2 regions of the Isoptericola sp. F-RaC21 genome follow, and region 1 is predicted to be linked to the other one. Evidence: predicted binding sites of a transcription regulator. Region 1 holds the regulator's gene; the other holds the start of a gene.
What was found. The regulator HspR, encoded in region 1, represses chaperone genes until heat shock. The targets are predictions, from matches to a motif close to AAGTTGAGTCNNNNNGACTCAACTT.

Region 1 (10,418 bases):
GCACCGCGCGCTGTCGGGCTGGGCCGACGGCGGGGAGCGGGTGAGCGCCCGCGTCCTGCGCGCCGCCCTTCCTCGACGGACGGCCGACGCGGTCGCGCGCGCCGGCATCGCGTCGGAGGTGATCCCTGACGCCGTCGCCGCCCTGCGTGCGCAGCGGCCGCTCGACCGCCTCGCGGCCTACCCGGGCCCGGTGCGGTTCGTGAACGGCCGCTTCGACCATCTCCGCGCCGACGAGCGCCGCTTCCTGGGTGCGGCCACGCGGGGCAGCGTCGTCGTCGACCCTCGCGGCGGCCACTACCTGCCCATGACGCGGCCGCGCTCCTTCGTCCGCGAGCTGGAGGCGTTCGCCGCCACCGGTATCCGTGGATGACGGGGCCTGTTCGCTCAGAGCGAACGGGCGGGTCTGCCTGCGGGAATATCCGCGCCGACAGCAAGGTTGAGCCATGCAGACTCAACTTTGGCGCCCGCCGTTTGCGAGGCAGGGACGCCGAGATTTACGTTGAGTGCAGTTGACTCAACCTCGGGCGCACGGGCGCCCGGACGTATGCATGGAGGCAGCACACATGGCTCGAGCAGTCGGTATCGACCTGGGTACCACCAACTCGGTGGTCGCCGTCCTGGAGGGCGGCGAGCCCACCGTCATCGCGAACGCGGAGGGGTCGCGCACGACGCCGTCCGTCGTCGCGTTCTCCAAGACCGGCGAGGTCCTCGTCGGTGAGGTGGCCAAGCGCCAGGCGGTCACCAACGTCGACCGCACCATCTCGTCGGTCAAGCGCCACATGGGCACCGACTGGTCGGTCGAGATCGACGACAAGAAGTACACCGCGCAGGAGATCTCCGCGCGCGTGCTCGGCAAGCTCAAGCGCGACGCCGAGGAGTACCTGGGCGAGCCCGTCACCGACGCGGTCATCACGGTCCCGGCGTACTTCAACGACGCCGAGCGCCAGGCGACCAAGGACGCCGGCCAGATCGCGGGCCTCAACGTGACGCGCATCGTCAACGAGCCCACCGCGGCGGCCCTCGCCTACGGCCTGGAGAAGGGCAAGGAGGACGAGCTCATCCTGGTCTTCGACCTGGGCGGCGGCACGTTCGACGTCTCGCTCCTCGAGGTCGGCAAGGACGAGGACGACTTCTCCACCATCCAGGTGCGCGCGACGTCCGGCGACAACCGCCTCGGCGGCGACGACTGGGACCAGCGCATCGTGGACCACCTCATCAAGCAGGTGAAGAACAGCGCGGGCGTCGACCTGTCCAAGGACAAGATCGCCCTGCAGCGTCTGCGCGAGGCGGCCGAGCAGGCCAAGAAGGAGCTCTCGTCCGCGACGAGCACCAACGTCTCGATGCAGTACCTGTCGATGAGCGAGAACGGCCCGGTCCACCTGGACGAGAAGCTCACACGGGCGCAGTTCCAGCAGATGACGCAGGACCTCATCGACCGCACCAAGGCGCCGTTCCACGCGGTCATCCGCGACGCCGGCATCTCGGTCTCCGACATCGACCACGTCGTGCTCGTGGGTGGCTCCACCCGCATGCCGGCCGTGACCGAGGTCGTCAAGGAGCTCACCGGCGGCAAGGAGCCCAACAAGGGCGTCAACCCGGACGAGGTCGTCGCCGTGGGCGCGGCCCTGCAGGCCGGCGTCATCGGCGGCGAGCGCAAGGACGTCCTGCTCATCGACGTCACCCCGCTGTCCCTCGGCATCGAGACCAAGGGCGGCGTGATGACCAAGCTCATCGAGCGCAACACGGCCATCCCGACCAAGCGCAGCGAGATCTTCTCCACGGCGGAGGACAACCAGCCGTCCGTGGCGATCCAGGTCTTCCAGGGCGAGCGCGAGTTCACCCGCGACAACAAGCCGCTGGGCACGTTCGAGCTCACCGGCATCGCCCCGGCGCCGCGCGGCGTCCCGCAGATCGAGGTCACCTTCGACATCGACGCGAACGGCATCGTGCACGTGTCCGCCAAGGACCGCGGCACGGGCACCGAGCAGTCGATGAAGATCACCGGCGGGTCGGCCCTCCCCAAGGAGGACATCGACCGCATGGTGAAGGACGCCGAGGAGCACGCCGCCGAGGACAAGAAGCGGCGCGAGGAGGCGGAGACCCGCAACCAGGCCGAGGCCTTCGCGTACTCGATGGAGAAGCAGATCGCGGACAACCGCGACAAGCTCCCCGCCGACGTCGTGACCGAGGTCGAGGCCGACATCGCCGGCGTCAAGACCGCCCTGGAGGGCGAGGACGCCGACGCCGTGAAGACCGCGTACGAGAAGCTCGGCGCGTCCTCGCAGAAGATCGGCCAGGCGCTGTACGCCACCGAGCAGCAGGCGGGCGCCGAGGGCGCTCCGGCCGACGACGCCCCCCAGGGTGAGTCGGCGCAGGGCTCCACCGCCGACGAGGACGTGGTCGACGCCGAGATCGTCGACGACGAGGACGACAAGAAGTGACGGACCAGAACCCGCAGGGGACCCCCGAGCCTTCCGAGAACCCGGAGGGCTCGGGGGAGACCCCCTTCCAGTTCACCGACAAGCGCAAGGTCGATCCCACCTCGGGCGAGGCCCGCGGCTCGGGCGACGCCGAGCAGCAGGCCGGCGAGCCCTCCGACCCGCTCGCGGCGCTCGACTTCGAGCCCGAGGGCGAGGCGGCCGAGAGCGCCGAGGTGCTCAAGGCCAAGGCGGAGGCGGCCGAGCACCTGGACGCGCTGCAGCGTGAGCGGGCGTCGTTCACGAACTACCGCAACCGGTCGCTGCGCGACCAGGAGGCGGCGCGCACGCAGGGCACGCAGGACGTGCTCACCGCGCTGCTGCCGGTGCTCGACGACATCGAGCGCGCCAAGCAGCACGCCGAGCTCTCCGGGCCCATGGCGGCCATCGCGGAGAAGCTCGACGCGTCGCTGGCGAAGTTCGGCATCGAGCGGTTCGGACAGGTCGGGGAGGAGTTCGACCCGAACGTCCACGAGGCGCTCATGCACAACGTCGACGCCGACGCCACGGCCACCACGGTCAGCCTGGTGGTCGAGCCCGGCTACCGCATCGGCGACAAGGTCGTCCGCGCCGCCCGCGTGGGCGTCGTCGGACCGGAGTGACACCCGCCCCCGCTGGTTGAGCTTGTCGAAACCCGTCGCCGGGTTTCGACAGGCTCAACCAGCGGGGCTCCGGCTCCAGGACTCGAACCCGAGGATGATGAGATCACGAGCATGACCAGGAAGGGGGCGTCGTGACAGGTCAGGACTGGATCGAGAAGGACTTCTACTCCGCTCTCGGCGTCCCCAAGGACGCGGACGACGCGACCATCAAGAAGGCGTACCGCAAGCTCGCCCGCAAGTACCACCCGGACCAGAACCCGGGCGACGCGTCGGCGGAGGCGAAGTTCAAGGAGATCGGCGAGGCGTACGCCGTGCTGTCCGACTCCGAGCAGCGCCAGCAGTACGACGCCGTGCGCGCCATGGCCGGCGGCGGTGCCCGCTTCGCGGCGGGCCCGGGCGGCGGCGGCAACGGCTTCGAGGACGTCTTCGGCTCCATGTTCGGCGGCGGCGCCGGCCCGAACGTGCGCTACCAGCAGTACCCCCAGGGGGGTGCCGGCGGCGGCGGGTTCGAGGACATCCTCAGCTCGATGCTCGGCGGCCAGGGCGGCTTCCGCGGCGGCCGGCAGCGTGCCGGCTTCACGACGCCGCAGAAGGGCCCGGACGTCGCGGCCGAGACCACGCTGCCGTTCCGCACGGCCGTGGAGGGCGCCACCGTGGAGTTCACGGTGGACGGCCGCAAGGTCAAGACCAAGATCCCCGCCGGGGTGAACGACGGCCGCAAGCTGCGCATCCGCGGCAAGGGCCGACCCGGCTCGGGCGGCGGCGAGGCCGGCGACCTCGTGGTCACCGTGCACGTCGCGCCGCACCCCGTGTTCACGCTCGACGGCGCGAACCTGCGCATGAACGTCCCCGTGACGTTCGCGGAGGCGGCGCTGGGCACGACGGTCGAGGTGCCGACGCTCGACGGGCACACGGTGAGGCTCAAGGTGCCGGCGGGCACGCCCACCGGCCGCGTGCTGCGGGTCAAGGGTCGCGGCGTGAAGACCGCGAAGACGCAGGGCGACCTGCTGGTCACGGTCCAGGTGGCCGTGCCGCAGAAGCTCAGCAAGAAGGCGAGGGAGGCGCTCGAGGCGTTCGCCGCCGAGAGCGACCACGAGGACGTGCGGGCGGGGCTCGCCGAGCGCGCGGCGGAGTGACGCCGGCACGTCGAGCAGCAGCGGCGAGGGAGGTAGCGATGGTCACCGAGGACGCACCGGTGCTGACCGTGTCGCAGGCGGCCCGGCTCGCGGGGATGCACCCGCAGACGCTGCGGCAGTACGACCGCCTCGGCCTGGTCACGCCCCGCCGCACCGCGGGGCGCGGCCGTCGCTACTCCCAGCGTGACGTGGCGCGGCTGCTCGAGGTGCAGCGCCTCGCGCAGGTGGAGGGCATCAACCTCGCCGGCATCCGCCGCATCCTCGACCTGCAGGAGCACGTGGCCCAGCTCGAGGGGCGGCTCGCGGCGCTCGCGATGCAGCCGGGCGGCCGGGTGTTCACGGCCGGGACGACGGGCGACGTCGTCGTCGTGCGGCGGGGGCAGCGCGTCCGCCGCGCCGAGCGTGCCGACCTGGAGGCCGAGGAGGGCGCGCTCGTGCTCTGGCGCCCCACCCGCCGGGGCTGAGCGGATTTCCGCAAGGCAATTCTTCGTTAATTCGCTCGATCTGATTCTCGCAGGCAATAGGTAAGGTATTCCTTATCCGGTGCGCGATGAATTCGATCTCGCATTCGCTGTGCATTTCCGTGCGAGAGGAATATCGTGGTCGAAGGCGGCGAGAGCCGGCGTCGAGCGGCGAGGAGCGCACGATGAGCACGCTGATGGAGATGCCCGAGGTCACCGAGTGCACGGTCGAGGGCTGCGGCTACAACCACGACCACGGCTGCCACGCCGGGGCGGTGACGATCGCGGGGCACAGCGGTGACGCGTCGTGCGCCACCTTCATCCCGCTGAGCGCCAAGGGCGGCCTGGAGAAGGTCGTCGCCCACGTGGGCGCGTGCCAGCGCGGGGACTGCGTCCACAACACCGATCTCGAGTGCGCGGCGTCGGCCATCCGCGTCGGGCCCGGCCCGGACGACGACGCGCACGCCGACTGCCTGACCTACGCGCAGCACTGACCACATCGCTGGTTGAGCCTGTCGAAACCCGTGCGGGGCCTCGACAAGCTCGACCGGCGGAGACGTCAGCGAGCCAGCTGGGTCAGCAGCTCGACCGCGGCGCCGTGAGACGTCGGGAGGCGCTCCACCCACACCCGGGTGGGGCGCCTCAGCGCGTCGCCGAGCCCCATGAGCGCGCCGTTGCGCTCCACGACCCCGCGCGTGGCCTTGGCGAGGTCGGGCACCCCGGTGTCGCGCCGCGCGAGCACGATGAACACGCCGTCCGCGAGGGCGGCCATCGGGTGCCCCTCCCCGAAGACCTGTTCGAGGGCGCGACCCACGGTCGCCGACCGCGCGGCGCGGTCCCACGGGGCGAGCCCGTCGACGGCGACGTCGACGACGACGAGACAGTGCGTCTCCGGCACGCCCTCGGCGGCGCCGACCGCGGCGCCGTACGTCTCGCGCAGCCGCTCGGCCAGGTACTCGCGGGTCGGTAGCCCGGAGGAGGGGTCGCGCAGGGCGCCGAGGGCCGGCTCGGCGTCGCGGCCGCGCACCCACCCGACGGCCACCGCGCGGATCGCGTCCGGGTCCGCCGGGTGGTGGGCGGTGCGGTAGAGGCACTCGACGTCGTCCAGCGTCTCGCCCAGGCCGACACCCGCCCGTCCCCGCGCGGCGCCGAGGCGGTGCGCGGCGGCATGCGGCGACCGGCCCTCGTCGAGGGCCTCGACGAGGGCGTCGACGGCGGGGTGGTACCAGTCGTCGGGGCGCAGCCACACCTCGGCGAGGCTCGTGGCGCGCCAACGATCGATCACGTCGGCGACGTGACCGGGCGCACCCGCGGGCCCGCTCGTGGACCGGTTCATGATGAAGGGACCCCCATAGGTGTCCATCATGACGCAGATGCGCGGGATTTCACCGGGCGAATTCGCCCGTACCCCGCGAAGGCTGCCCGAGGCACGGGATATCGCGGTTCCGCCGGGGTGAATTCACCCTCTCGAGCGCTGCTCCGGGCGCGTAAGGTACAGGGGGTCTGCGTGGGGCGCTCGCGCAGCGGTTGCGGAGCGAGGTCGGCCATGACGGACGTCTACGTGGGATCGGACGACTCGGCGCGCAGTGACGCCGAGCTGATCCTCGACGTGCGTGGCGGAGACCTCGAGGCGTTCGGGGCGCTGTACACCCGTCACGTCCCCGCCGCACGGGCCGTGGCGCGGCAGTACGTGCGCTCGCCGTCCGACGCCGACGACCTCGTCGCCGAGGCGTTTCACCGCGTGCTCGCCGTGCTGCAGCACGGCGGCGGGCCCGACGCGACGTTCCGGGCGTACCTGCTCACCGTGGTGCGGCGCCTCGCCGCCGACCTCGCGCGCGGAGTGCAGCGCACCCGGCCGACGGCCGACGACGGCACGTTCGAGGCCGCGCTCGGCCTGGTGGACCCCACCGACGTCGCCACGCTGGAGGGCTTCGAGCACTCCGTCGTCAAGAACGCCTACCAGGCGCTGCCGGAGCGCTGGCAGGCCGTGCTCTGGTACACGGAGATCGAGGGGCGGGCGCCCGCGGAGGTGGCGCCGATCCTCGGCCTGACGCCCAACGGCGTGTCCGCGCTCGCCTACCGGGCCCGCGAGGGGCTGCGGGTCGGCTACCTGCAGGAGCACCTCACGCACGCGCCCACCGACGGCTGCCGGGGGGTGAACGCCCTGCTCGGCGCGTACGTGCGCGGTGGGCTCGCCCAGCGCGAGGTCGCGAAGGTCGACGCGCACCTCGAGACCTGCGCCGAGTGCCGCGCCCTCGTGCTCGAGCTCGGCGACATCGCGCACGGCATGCGCGCGGTGGTCGCGCCGCTGATCGTCGGGATGGCGGGCCTCGCCGTCGTGGGAGCGCTTCCGATCGGCGGCATCCTCGGCGGTGCGGCGAGCGCCGGTGGCGCGGCGGTGGCCGGGGGCACGGCCGTCGCGGGGGGCACGGCCGCGGCCGGAAGCGCCGCCGCCGGGGGCGCGGCGGGTGCGGGGACCGGCGCCACCGTCGGCACGGTCGTGGGCACGAGCACCGCCGCGAGCGGCACCGTCGGCGCCACCGCGGGCGCGGCCGGAGCGGCCACGGGCATCACCGGCACGGCGGGCACGACGGCGGTGGCGACCGCCGGCACCACGGCCGCGGCGACCGCGGGCACGACGGCGGCCGGAGCGGCCACGGCCACCGCGGCGACCGCCGCCACCGCGGGCACGACGGTCGCGGCGACGGCGGGGACGGCCGCCGCCGCGGGCGCGGCCGTCGGCACGGCGGGCGTCGCCGCCGCCGCGGGCGCGGTGGCCGTCGCGGCGGTCGGGGTCGCCACCGTGCTCAACGCGCTCGGCGGCGCCCAGGAGCCGCCGGAGGCCGCCCCGCCCGCTCCCGTGGCCGTCCAGGGCGCCCCGTGGACGGTGGACGGCGAGCAGCCCGGCACCGGCGCGGTGCAGCCCGCCGAGAAGGACCCGGTCGGCCCCATCGATCCGGTCGACCCCGTCGATCCCGTCGACCCCGCAGCCGACCCGACGAGCCCGGTCAACCTGGTCGGCACCACCTTCCTCGCGCCCGTCGCGGACCTCACGGTCACGGCCGCCCCCGCACCGCTCGAGCCGCGCACGGCGCAGCCGCTGGTGCTCACCGTCAGCAACACGGGCGAGGCGACGGCGAGCGCGACGGTCGTCGAGGTCGCGCTCCCGGACGGCGTCGACCTGGCGCTGCCGCAGGCTCCGGCGGGCGCCGCCGTGGGCGGCGTGCTCGGCGTGCTCGGCGCCGACGCCCTGTCGTGCACGCCAGGGGACTCCGGCGGCCGGTCGGCGCGCTGTGCGGTCGGCACGCTCGAGCCGGGCGAGTCGCGCGACGTCGCGGTGCCGGTGCGCATGCACGCCGGCGGCAGCTACGCGATCGGGGCCGCCGTCTGGGCGGACGGCGTCGGCCGGGAGGACGCGGGCCTGCCGCCCACGACGGTGCGGCCCTACGGCGCCGAGCTCACGGCCTCCGCCGGCGACACCGTGCCCGTCTCCAACCCGGGCGCCGCCTGGGTGCCCGTGACCGTGCGGAACACCGGCGACCAGCCTGCCGCCGCCTGGTCGGTCGAGCTGGGCGTGCCCGCCGGGCTGCGGCCGGTCACGTCCGACGGCGACCTCGTGTGCGTGCCGGGCGGGGCCGGCGAGCCGTCGTCCGGCGCCGTCTGGACCTGCGTCGCCACGCCGGGCGCGCCCGCGCTGGCGCCCGGGGAGCAGCGGTCGGTGCGGCTGCGCGTGGTGGCGGACGGCTCGGTGACGCCCGGGTCGATGACGGTCGCGGCCGCCCCGCAGCTGCCGGGGTCCCCGCACACCGTGGGCGGGAACGCCGCGGTGACGGTCGCGCAGCCGTGGGCGGGCGCCGCCGCGGGCGCGCGCGACGTCCAGGCCCGGTGCACCGCCGTCGGGGGCGTGAACAGTGCCTCCGTCGTCGTCGAGGGCACCTACGTCAACACCACCGACCAGACCCTGAGCGTGCGGCTGGACGCCGCCGGGAGCACCGCCGCGGCGGCGCAGGAGGTCGCGCCCGGGTCGGCGGTCACGCTCCGGGTGCCCGACGGTCTCCGCGTCCCCGCGGGCAGCGCCGCCTGGACCGTGGCCACGACCCTCGGCGGCGAGACGTACCGCACCAGCGTGCCCGCCGGAGCGCACGGGTCCGCGGACTGCTACGACCCCAGCTGGGCCGTCTCGACGTCCGTCGAGACGGTGAACGTCGACGGCCGCCTGCAGGTGCGCGGCACGCTGACGAACACCAGCGACGAGGCGATGCGCGCCGGGATGGCCGCCGCCGGCGTCACCACGGACGCCCAGCGGCTCGCGCCGGGGGAGAGCGCCACGTTCGTCGCCGCCACGGACCGCACCTCGCTCGCCGCGGGTGCCGCCGAGTTCCAGCTGTACCGGTGGGTGGCGGACGCCGACGGCGACGAGCCCGCGCAGGGCGTCGTCCCCGCCGTCGCGCCGACGGCGTCGTACGCGGCCGCCGCACTCGCCCCCGCCGCGGGCGGGCCGGTGACGCTCGCCGCCGCCGAGTGCCGGTTCGACGAGTCCGCCGACACGTCGTGGCGCACCGTGACGGTCCCGGTGGACAACACCGGCTCCACGCACGCCGTGCGGTTCGCGGTGAGCGGCGAGTCCGTGGACGGTCGGGCCGCCACGGTCGACGCCGGCGCCACCGGGTCCATCACGGTGTCCGTGCCCTGGGGCACGCGCACCCTGGCGCTCACCGCCGACGGGCGCGACCTCGCGCGGGTCGACGTCCCGGCGTTCGAGAGCTGCGCGACCGCGAGCTGGCCCGGCACGGTGGACGTGCGCCTGGACGTCGCGACGCGGTGCGTCGACGACCGGGCGCAGGTCGTCGTCGACGTGCGCAACCGCGGCGCCGTCGCCTGGAAGGCAACGCTCGCCGGCGGCGACGCCGCGGTCGTCGAGCCCGGCTCCGCCGCGGCCCTCGTGGCGACGGTCGGCGGTGTCCAGGCGGATGCCGGCTCGGCGAGCGTGCGGCTCACGCGGACCGTCGAGGAGCGACCGCTCGCCGTCGAGCGGACGGTCGACCACGACGCCGTGTCGTGCGTCGTCGTCGACCCGCAGGCGCGCCTGGACCCGGGCGCCGTGCAGGTGGAGAAGCAGCGGTGGCGCTCGACGTCCACCCGGCCGGTGACGGTGGTGCTGGACAACACCGGCTCGTCCGTGCCGCAGGACTTCACCGTGCAGGGCTCCAACGGCGCGTCCGCCTCGGTGACCGTCGGCGCCCGGCAGAGCGCGACCGCCGACGGCGGCACCGTGACCGGGCGCGACGGCGCCACCTACACCGTGCGCGCCGGCGACCGGGCCACCGAGCTCGCCGTCGAGCCGTTCACCGGCACGTCCGGCTGGTGCTCGGACCGGGTCCGCTGGGGCGGCGGGTACGAGGTGGGCGACGTAGCGTCGTGGCGCGGGGCGAACTACCGCTACGTCGGGCGCGACGCGCAGCAGGCCGACGACGGGCAGCGCGGCCACCGCTGGGGCCGGTCCTGGGAGCGGGTCGGGGACTGCGAGTACCGTCCCGCTGGTTGAGCTTGTCGAAACCCGACAGGCTCGACCAGCGGAGTGTCAGACGATGCCGTACAGCCGGTCCCCGGCGTCGCCGAGGCCGGGGACGATGTACTTCTGGTCGTTGAGGCGCTTGTCGACGGCGGCCACCACGATCTGCACGTCCACGCGGGAGCCGATGGCGTCCTCGAGCACCTTCAGCCCCTCGGGCGTGGCGAGCA
Region 2 (10,418 bases), on a different contig from region 1:
TGCTCCGGCTTCACCTCGTACGTGTACAAGAAGGCGATCGGCAAGACGATGCCCCGCACGTCGTCCGCCCAGAAGCACGTGGGCAAGCGCGTCTCGCGGTCCCACGCCAAGCCCGGCGACCTGATCTGGTCGCCCGGCCACGTCGCCATCTACATCGGCAACGGCAAGCAGATCGACGCCGGCAACCCGCGCGTCGGGGTCGTCAAGCGCCACATCTGGCAGTCGAACCCGGTCTTCATCCGCGTCAGCAGCAAGGCTGTCTGACCGGCCGGGGCAGTTCTCGCCGAGGTAGTTCGAAACGCGCCGAGGTAGTTCGAAGGGCGGTCCGCACCACGTGCGGGCCGCCCTTCGAACTACCTCGGCGCGTTGTGAACTACCTCGGCAAGATTCGGACTACCTCGGCGTCACGCGGGGTCCGGCCACGAGTTGCCCGTCGCGACGACGTCGTCGCCCAGCTTCGCCGCGACGTCGTTGCCCGACGTCGTGTTGGCGCGCAGCACGGCGGCCGCCGCCTCCAGGAAGAAGCCGGCGGCACCGTTGTCCCGCGCGGAGTTCCCCACCAGCCGGATCGCGCCGCGGTTGCCGCCGTCCGCGAAGCCGTGGTGCCCGTTGCCCCACGCCGCGTTCCCCTCGACGACGTGGGCCACCGCCAGCGGGGCGTCTCCCCCGCCGAGCGTGAAGCCGCCGCCGTTCCCGTGCCACGCGCCGTCCCCGGCGCGCCGGAGGCCGTTGCGGTACGACTCGTTGTCGCGCAGCGTCACGGGGCTGGTGAACCCCGCCAGGTCGACGCCGTCGTCGGCGTTCCCGTGGAACACGTTCCGCGCCACCACGTTGCCCTCGCCCGAGCCGGCCGTGACGCCCAGGCCGATCCCCACGTCTCCGCCGCCCGCGGGGTCCCGGTTGTCCCAGAACGCGCTGTCCACGACGCGGTTGCCGACGGTGCCCGCGCCACGCAACTCCATCCCGGAGCGGGTGTTGTCGTGCAGGCTGAGCTCCCGGAACTCGCCGTCCGCGCACGACTCGCAGACCCACCCGTGGCTGCGGGACCCCGTGACCTCCAGGCCCTGCACCGTCCAGCGGTCGGCGCGCTGCACGACCGGCCACGTGTCGGCCGGGACCGCCGAGAGGTCCAGCACCGGGCGCTCGTCGCGGTAGGCGCCGAGCGTGATGCGCGCGCCCGGCGCGCCGTCGGTGGTGATCTCCACGGGGGCGGTGGGCCGGTACGTGCCGCCGCGCAGCGCGATCGTCTGGCCGGGGCGCACGACGGCGACGGCGCGCGCCAGGGTCGCGAACGGGCGGCCGTAGCTGCCGTCGTTCTCGTCGGACCCGTCGGGCGCCACGTACAGGTCGGCGGTGACGACCCCGTCGACCGGGCCGTCGACGGGCGGTTCGGCCGGCACGGGCGCGGTCGGCACCGGGTCGCCCTCGGCGGCCGGCGCCGCCCCGGCGGTCGCCGCGGGAGGGTCGTGCGGCACGGCGACCCACACCGCCGCGCCTCCGCCGCCCACGACGACGGCGGCCGCCGTGGCTGCCGCCACCGGCCTGGCCACGATCCCGCCCCAGCCGTCGCGCAGCTGCTGCTCCAGCGCGTGCCACCAGTCCAGCCAGCCGTGCGCGAGCCCGCCGGCCGACGGCCCGCCGGTCGTGAGCCACGACCCCGTCGCCGCGAGCGCCGCCGACACCGGGAGCGGGCCGACGACGGGCACCAGCCGGTCGGAGGGTGCCAGCTGCTGCGTGAGCGCCGAGCAGCCCGCGCACCCGCGCACGTGCCGGTCGAGCCGCTTGCGCCACAGCGGGCTCGCGACGCCGTCCCACCCGGCGGCGACCTGCTGCAGCCCCGCGCACCGCGGCGTCGCGTCGAGGGCGGCGACCACGCCGCGGGCCACCTCCAGCTGGGCGCGCATGCGCTGCACCCGCACGGCGGCGTGGTTGCGCCCCACGCCCAGGGCGCGCGCGAGGTCGCCGCGCCCGAGCTCGCCGCACGCCTCCTGCCACCACAGCCCCAGCACGCCCCGGTGCGCGGGGTCGAGCCACCGGGCGGCCGTGGCGAGGGCCCGGCACTGGGCGGCGAGGTCCACCCCGGCGGCCGCGGTCGCCGCGACGTCGGCGCCGAGGTCGGGCGCGTCGGCCCAGCCGTCGGCCGTCGGGTCGACCGGCGTGGGACGGCGCCGCGCGCCCCTTTGATGCTCCTGCACCTGGCGGTAGGCGACGGCGACCAGCCAGGAGCGGAACCGGGAGGCGTCGTCGAGGGAGGGCAGCGCCGTCACGGCGCGGATCATCGTCTCCTGCACGACGTCGTCCACGTCGTCGCGCGCACCCGTGGCGCCCAGCGCCCGGCCGACCACGCCGTACACGAGCGGCAGGTGCTCCGCGACGAGCGCGTCCAGCGCGGACCGGTCCCCGGACCGGGCACGGTCCACCAGTGCCCCGACGTCCGGAGCCGCACTCGCCCGGGCCGTGCCCATCGTCCGCTCCGTCCGTCGTCGTTCCGGCCGCGGAGCAGGATAGCCAGGTCGTGCCGGATGTCGAGAAAGTGTTGTCGCCCGCGCCCCCGCCCCGTCTACATCGATGTGCCCGCGATGCCGCGGGTCGCCGGCCCCGGGCCGGACCGAACGACGGAAGGACCATGCCGCTCATGTCCGCCACACCACGACGGCGCCGCACGCTCGTCGTCTCCGCGGTCGTCGCGCTGACGCTCGGCGCGGGGACGGCGGCCGTCGCCGACGGCCTGCTGGGCTCGCCCGCGCCGACGCCGACCGCCGACACCCCCACGACCGCCGCGCCCTCCGACAGCGCGCCGCCGTCCGAGACCCGCGCCGGCGACGCCGCGGCCGACGCGAGCGCCCCGGCCGCCGCCTCCACCCGGACGGCCGCGGCCCGGGTCGCGCCGGACACCTACCGCCTCCGCAACGCCGGCAGCCACCAGTGCGTCGACGTGCCGGACGCCTCGAAGGCGAACGGCACGAAGCTCCAGCAGTGGGGCTGCACCGACGACGCCGCCTGGCAGCAGTTCCGCGTCACGGCCGACGGCGACGGCACCTACCGGCTCGTCGCGGCCCACTCCGACCAGTGCGTGGACCTGCCCGGCGCCACGGGCGAGGCCGGGACGGCCCTCCAGCAGTGGGGCTGCACGCCGAGGCAGAAGCAGCAGCAGTGGAAGCTCGAGCCCACGGGCGGCGGGTACCAGGTGATCTCGGCCGCCTCCGGGCAGTGCGCCACCGTGGCCGCCGGCGGCAGCGGGGCGGCCGTCGTGCAGAAGCCGTGCAGCGACGCCGCGTCGCACCGCTGGGACCTCGAGCTCGTGGCCTCGGGCGGCGACGGCGGCGGTGACGGCGGTGGCGACACCGGCAACGACGGCGACGAGCAGTGCGACCCGTGCACGGTCGCGGCCGACGGCACCGGGAAGTACCGCACGGTGCAGGCTGCGGTCGACGCCGTCCCGGCCGACAACGGCGCCGAGCAGGTCATCTCGATCAAGCCGGGCACCTACCGCGAGCGCGTCGTCGTCGACAAGCCGAACGTGTCGCTCGTCGGCGGGGGCGCCAGCCCGTCCGACGTGACGATCGTCGAGGGCGTGAGCGCCGGCGAGGGCGGCAGCCACCGCGACAGCGCCACCGTGCTGGTGCAGGGGCCCGACTTCCGCGCCGACAACCTCACGATCACGAACGACCACGACGAGGCCGAGTCCCCCGAGGGCAACCAGGCCCTCGCGCTGTACCTGGACGCCGACCGCGCCGTGATCGACGACGCCCGGATCCTCGCCGACCAGGACACGCTCATGGTGGGCGACCCCGCCCGCGCGTACGTCACCGACTCGTACGTCGAGGGCACGGTGGACTTCATCTACGGCGGCGGCACCGCCGTCTTCGACCGGAGCACCATCCACGAGAAGCGCGAGACCGGCGGCCCGATCACCGCGGCCAGCACGCCCGCGGACCAGAAGTACGGCTTCCTCTTCTACCGGTCGACGATCACCGGGACCGGCGACGGCGTCACCCAGCTCGGGCGCCCGTGGCGGCCCGACGCGTCCGTCGTCTACCGCGAGTCGGACCTGTCGGCGACCGTCAAGGCCGCCGAGCCGTGGACGAACATGTCCGACAACAGCTGGACGAACGCCCGCTACGCCGAGTACAAGAACACCGGCGCCGGGGCGACGGTCAACGACAACCGACCGCAGCTGTCGGACGCCGAGGCCGCCGAGCACACGCCGGAGAACTACCTCGCCGGCTCGGACGGCTGGAACCCGGTGACCGCGGGCGGGAACGACGACGGCGGCTCCGACGCCGGCTCCGGGGACGGCGAGTGGTCCGACGTCGCCGACGGCTACGCCCAGGGCACCACCGGGGGCGCGGACGGCGAGACCGTCACGGCCAGCACCTACGCCGACCTGGAGAAGTACGTCACTGCGCCCGAGCCGTACGTCGTGCGCGTCGAGGGCACGCTCGAGGCCGACGAGATGGGCAAGGAGCTCAAGGTCACGTCGAACAAGACGATCATCGGCGCCGGCGACTCGGGTGAGCTCGTCGGCGGCGGGTTCTTCCTCGGCGAGGACACCGAGAACGTCATCATCCGCAACCTCACCATCCGCGACACACGGATGCCGCAGGACGACCCGGACGACAAGGAGTTCGACTACGACGCCATCCAGATGGACGGTGCCACGAACGTCTGGATCGACCACAACCGGCTCGTGCGGATGAACGACGGTCTCATCGACAACCGCCACAACACCACGAACGTCACCGTGTCGTGGAACGAGATCGCCGAGGACAACAAGGCCTTCGGCATCGGCTGGACCGAGGACCTCGTCACCGAGATCACGATCCACCACAACTGGATCCACGACAACAACCAGCGCAACCCGTCCATCGACAACGTCGCCAAGGCCCACCTGTACAACAACCTGATGGAGAACCTCGGGTCGTACGGCAACCTGGCGCGCGGCGGGTCCAAGGTCGTCATCGAGAACTCGTACTACGACGGCGTGCCCCGCCCGTTCGACCGGCAGGACGACGCGGCGCTCACCGAGCGCGGCAGCATCGTCGTGGACTCCCCCGGCGGCCAGAACACCGGTGGCACGACCTTCGACCCGAAGGCCGACTACGACTACACCCTCGACCCGGCGGCCGACGTGCCGGCGATCGTCAAGGGCGGCGCCGGCCCGCAGGCCTCCATCACCGCTGGTTGAGCCTGTCGAAGCCCACTGCCGAGGTAGTTCGAATCCCGGCGAGGTAGTTCACATCCTCGCGAGGTAGTTCGCATCCTCGCGAGGTAGTCCGGATCTTGCCGAGGTAGTTCGTGACACGAAGTCACGAACTACCTCGGCAAGATCCGGACTACCTCGAGGCTCTTCGAACTACCTCGGCAGGGTGGGGACTACCTCAGCATCAGGACTTCGTCACGACCAGGCCGGAGGCGGCGGCGTCGGAGGTGTCGAGGTCGACGACGACGGTGTCGCCGTCGGTCACCGCCCCGGACAGCAGCTCCTTGGCGAGCCGGTCGCCGATCTCGCGCTGCACCAGGCGGCGCAGCGGGCGGGCGCCGTACGCGGGGTCGAAGCCCTCCAGCGCCAGCCACTCGCGCGCGGCGGGCGTGACGTCCACCGTGATGCGCCGGTCGGCCAGCCGCTGCGCGAACGCCGCGACCTGCAGGTCGACGATCTCGCCGAGCTCCTCGACGGTCAGCGCGTCGAAGATCACCACGTCGTCGAGCCGGTTGAGGAACTCCGGCTTGAACGACGCCCGCACGGCGGCCATGACCGCCTCGCGGCGCGCGTCGTCGTCCAGGGCCGGGTCCACGAGGAACTGCGAGCCCAGGTTCGAGGTCAGCACGAGGATGACGTTGCGGAAGTCCACCGTGCGGCCCTGGCCGTCGGTGAGGCGGCCGTCGTCGAGCACCTGCAGCAGGATGTCGAAGACCTCGGGGTGCGCCTTCTCCACCTCGTCCAGCAGGACGACGGAGTACGGCCGACGCCGCACGGCCTCGGTGAGCTGGCCGCCCTCCTCGTAGCCGACGTACCCCGGAGGCGCACCGACCAGGCGCGCCACGGAGTGCTTCTCCGCGTACTCGGACATGTCGATGCGCACCATGGCGCGCTCGTCGTCGAACAGGAAGTCCGCGAGCGACTTGGCCAGCTCGGTCTTGCCGACGCCGGTCGGCCCGAGGAACAGGAACGACCCGGTCGGGCGGTCGGGGTCGGCCACGCCGGCCCGCGAGCGCCGCACGGCGTCGGACACCGCGCGCACCGCCGCCGTCTGGCCGATCAGCCGCTCGCCGATGACGTCCTCCATGTGCAGGAGCTTCTCCGACTCGCCCTGCAGCAGCCGCCCGGCCGGGATGCCGGTCCAGGCGGAGACCACCTCGGCGATCTCGTCGGACCCCACCTTGTCGGCGATCATCGGCGCCTCGGCGGGCTGGTTCTCGTCCTGCGACGCCTCGGCGCGCTCCGCCTCCGCGAGCTCGCGCTCGACCTGCGGGATCTCCCCGTACAGGATGCGCGCCGCGGACTCGAGGTCGCCCTCGCGCTGCAGCCGGTCGGACTCGGTGCGCAGCTCGTCGATCCGGGCGCGCAGATCGCCGACGCGGTTGTGGCCGGCCTTCTCCGACTCCCACCGCGCCGTGAGCGCGGCGAGCTTCTCGCGCGTGTCGGCGAGGTCGGCGCGCAGGCGGTCCAGGCGCTCGGCCGACGCCGCGTCGTCCGACTCCTTGAGCACGACCTCCTCCATCTCGAGGCGCGTGACGGTGCGCTGCAGCTCGTCGATCTCGACGGGCGAGGAGTCCATCTCCATGCGCAGGCGCGACGCCGCCTCGTCGACGAGGTCGATCGCCTTGTCCGGCAGCTGGCGGCCGGTGATGTACCGGTCGGACAGGGCCGCCGCGGCGACCAGCGCGGAGTCGGCGATCGTCACCTTGTGGTGCGCCTCGTACCGCTCCTTGAGCCCGCGCAGGATGGCGACCGTGTCCTCCACCGACGGCTCGCCGACGAACACCTGCTGGAAGCGGCGCTCGAGGGCGGGGTCCTTCTCGATGTGCTCGCGGTACTCGTCGAGCGTCGTGGCGCCGACCAGGCGCAGCTCGCCGCGGGCGAGCATCGGCTTGAGCATGTTGCCCGCGTCCATGGCGCCCTCGCCGCCGGCGCCCGCGCCGACGACCGTGTGCAGCTCGTCGATGAAGGTGATGACCTCGCCGTCCGACGCGGTGATCTCCTCGAGCACGGCCTTGAGCCGCTCCTCGAACTCGCCGCGGTACTTGGCGCCCGCGACCATGCCGGCCAGGTCCAGCGCGACGAGGCGCTTGCCCTGCAGGGACGTCGGGACGTCGCCCGCCACGATGCGCTGCGCCAGGCCCTCGACGACGGCGGTCTTGCCGACGCCGGGCTCGCCGATGAGCACGGGGTTGTTCTTGGTGCGGCGGCTCAGCACCTGCACGACGCGGCGGATCTCGGAGTCACGGCCGATGACGGGGTCGAGCTTGCCGTCGCGGGCGCGCTGCGTGAGGTCGCTGCCGTACTGCTCCAGCGCCTTGTAGGTGCCCTCCGGGTTGGGGCTGGTGACGCGGGACGAGCCGCGGACGGCGGGCAGCGCGGCGCGCAGCGCGTCGGCCGTGGCGCCCGCCTCGGTCAGCGCCTGCGCGGCGGCGGACTGCCCCGCGGCGAGCGCGATGAGCAGGTGCTCGGTCGAGACGTACTCGTCGCCGAGCGCCTCGGCCTCCTTGCCGGCGTTCTCCAGCACCGCGCTCATGGGGCGCGACGGCGCGGGCTGGGCGACGGCGGAGCCGCTCGCCTGCGGCAGGGCGACGAGGGCCGCGCGGGCGCGCTGGCCGATCTGCTGGGCGTTGGCGCCGACGGCGTCGAGCAGGCCGACGGCGACCCCGCCCGTCTGCTGGAGCAGGGACTGGAGCAGGTGCACCGGCTCGAGCTGGGGGTTGCCCGCGGCCGACGCCGACTGGACGGCGTCGCCGAGCGCCTGCTGCGACATGGTCGTGAGCTTGATGTCCATGGGACCTCCGGGATGACGTGCGATGACACGGGGAAAACGTCTGTCGGGGGAACGTCGCCAAAGTTGAGTCTATTCCGCTCAACTTTGATCGCAAGCCACCGGTGCGCCGAGGTGGCCGGCACACTGCTGCTGCGGGATGCTGGGCCGGTGACCACTCCAGCCCGCGGCCCCGTGCGCCGCCTCCGCACCGCGATCGCGGCGGCCCTGGCCGCCGTCGGCCTCCTCGCCCTCGCCGGGTGCATGAAGGTCGACGTCGACATGACGCTCTCCGAGAACGACACCGCGTCGGGGTCCATGATCATGGCGTTCTCGAACCAGCTTGCCGAGACCATGGGCATGGAGCCCGGAGAGCTCTGGAGCCAGGCAAGCAGCGAACTCGAGGGGAGCCTCCCGGAGGGCGCCACGCTGGAGCCGTACTCCGACGACGAGTACACCGGTGGCGAGATCACCTACACCGACGTCCCGATCGACCAGCTCCAGCTGGGCGGAGCCGGTACCCCCGACGACGCCGGGGTGAACATCACCCGCGAGGGCGACGAGTACGTCGTCACCGGCCAGACCGACCTGTCGCAGGACCTGAGCCAGCTCGGCGATCTTCCCAAGGGCGTGCAGGACGCCCTCGAGGTACGGATCTCCCTCACGTTCCCCGGGCCGGTGTCCGAGGCCAACGGCACGGTCGACGGGAACACGGTCACCTGGACCCCGACGATGGGCGAGGCCGCCACGTTCGAGGCCCGCGCCGCCGCCGAGGCCGGCAGCAGCTTCCCGTGGTGGATCGTCGGGCTCGTCGTCGGGCTGGTCGTCATCGGCCTCGTCGTGTGGTTCGTCGTGCGGAACAACCGCCGCACGCCCGCCGTCTCCGGCACCGCGACGGGCGACGCCGCCCTCGCCGCGCAGGCCGCCCCCGGGGCCGTCCCCTCCGCCGGCCCGACGGCGGAGGAGCAGGTCTTCGGGGCGCCGCCCGCCCCGCCCGCCGGGCAGCCGACGACCGGCCCCGTCGCCGAGCCGCTCGAGCCGGAGCCCGCCCCGGACGCCGCGCCCCCGGCCGGGCCGACGACGGGCCCCGTCGCGGAGCCGCTGGAGCCCCGCGCCGAGCCCGACACCGAGCCCGACACCGAGCCCGGCGACGAGGACCGCCCGTCCGGTCCGACGCAGGGTGCCTGACCCGCAGGCCGCGCCGCGCCCCGACGCCGGGGCGTGGCGCGAGGACGTCCTCGGCCCGGAGTTCCAGGCGCGCACGCTGGCGCTGCCCGGCGACGCCGAGGCCGTGCTGGTGCGGCACGTGCCGTCCACGCCGGGCGACGCCGAGGACGCACCGGCGCCGACCGCCGTCCTGTACGTGCACGGCTTCGTCGACTACTTCTTCCACCCGCACGTCGCGCGGGCGGTCGCGGCGCGCGGGCACGCGTTCTACGCCGTCGACCTGCGCGGCCACGGCCGCGCCCTGGCGGCGCACACCGCCGCGGGCCGGGACCCCAACCTCGTGGACGACCTCGCCCTGTACGCCCAGGACCTCGACGCCGCGGCCGCCGTCGTGCGCGCGGCGGGCCACGAGCGGCTGGTGGTGCTCGGGCACTCGACGGGCGGGCTCGTCGCGCCCCTGTGGGCGAACGCCCGCCCCGGCCGGGCCGACGCGCTGGTCCTCAACAGCCCCTGGCTGGAGCTGAACGAGGGCTGGCTGCTGCGCGGGCCGGCGACCTGGGCGATCGACGCGGTCGGGCGGTTCGCGCCCCGGCTCGTCGTGGGGTCGCTCGGCGAGCACTACGGCGCGGCACTGCACCGCGAGACCGGCGGCGAGTGGGACTTCGACCTCGCCTGGAAGCCGCACGCCGGCTTCCCGGTGCGCGCGGGCTGGCTGCGGTCCGTGCGGCGCGCGCACCACCGGGTGGCCCGCGGACTGGACCTGACGATCCCCGTCCTCGTGCTGGCGTCCGACCGCTCCGGCCCCGCGCGCTCGTGGCACGACGAGCTGGTCACCACCGACTCCGTGCTCGACGTCGTGCACATCCGCCGGCGCGCCCCGCGCCTGGGCAGCGACGTCACCGTGCGGACCGTCGTCGGCGGCGCGCACGACCTCGCGCTCTCCCCCGCGCCCGCCCGCGACGCCTACCTCACCACGGTGCTCGACTGGATCGAGGCTCTCCCCTAGCGCCCTGCCCCGCCAGGCGCAGGGCGCTCAGCGCGAGCCCCACCTCCACGACGTCGGCGGGCCTCGCCAGGCACCGGCCGGTCAGGCGCTCGCAGCGCTGCAGGCGGTTGCGCACCGTGTTGCGGTGGCACCCGAGCCGGCGGGCCGCCTGGCCGGTCACCCCGTCCCCGTCCAGCCACACGGCCAGGGTGTCGAGGAGGACGCCGCGCTCGGGGGCGGGCAGCCGGAGCAGCGGCCCGAGGACGCGGACGGCGAGCGCCGACGCGAGGTCC

Region 2: the regulator HspR is predicted to act here: its motif matches at 8,058-8,082, upstream of clpB (ATP-dependent chaperone ClpB).

What each region holds. Positions count from the first base shown of each region.
Region 1 covers NZ_JBCFYX010000003.1:80,479-90,896, forward strand. Annotated here, with positions in the region: gene AAG589_RS10870 (alpha/beta fold hydrolase) at 1-370, shown strand, start outside; gene dnaK (molecular chaperone DnaK) at 564-2,441, shown strand; gene grpE (nucleotide exchange factor GrpE) at 2,438-3,079, shown strand; gene AAG589_RS10885 (DnaJ C-terminal domain-containing protein) at 3,211-4,215, shown strand; gene AAG589_RS10890 (heat shock protein transcriptional repressor HspR) at 4,254-4,679, shown strand; gene AAG589_RS10895 (DUF1540 domain-containing protein) at 4,862-5,170, shown strand; gene AAG589_RS10900 (hypothetical protein) at 5,236-5,961, opposite strand; gene AAG589_RS10905 (sigma-70 family RNA polymerase sigma factor) at 6,223-10,221, shown strand; gene upp (uracil phosphoribosyltransferase) at 10,258-10,418, opposite strand, start outside.
Region 2 covers NZ_JBCFYX010000004.1:253,001-263,418, forward strand. Annotated here, with positions in the region: gene AAG589_RS16000 (C40 family peptidase) at 1-264, shown strand, start outside; gene AAG589_RS16005 (sigma-70 family RNA polymerase sigma factor) at 405-2,465, opposite strand; gene AAG589_RS16010 (pectinesterase family protein) at 2,636-5,188, shown strand; gene clpB (ATP-dependent chaperone ClpB) at 5,388-7,997, opposite strand; gene AAG589_RS16020 (LppM family (lipo)protein) at 8,145-9,161, shown strand; gene AAG589_RS16025 (alpha/beta hydrolase) at 9,154-10,146, shown strand; gene AAG589_RS16030 (PucR family transcriptional regulator) at 10,109-10,418, opposite strand, start outside.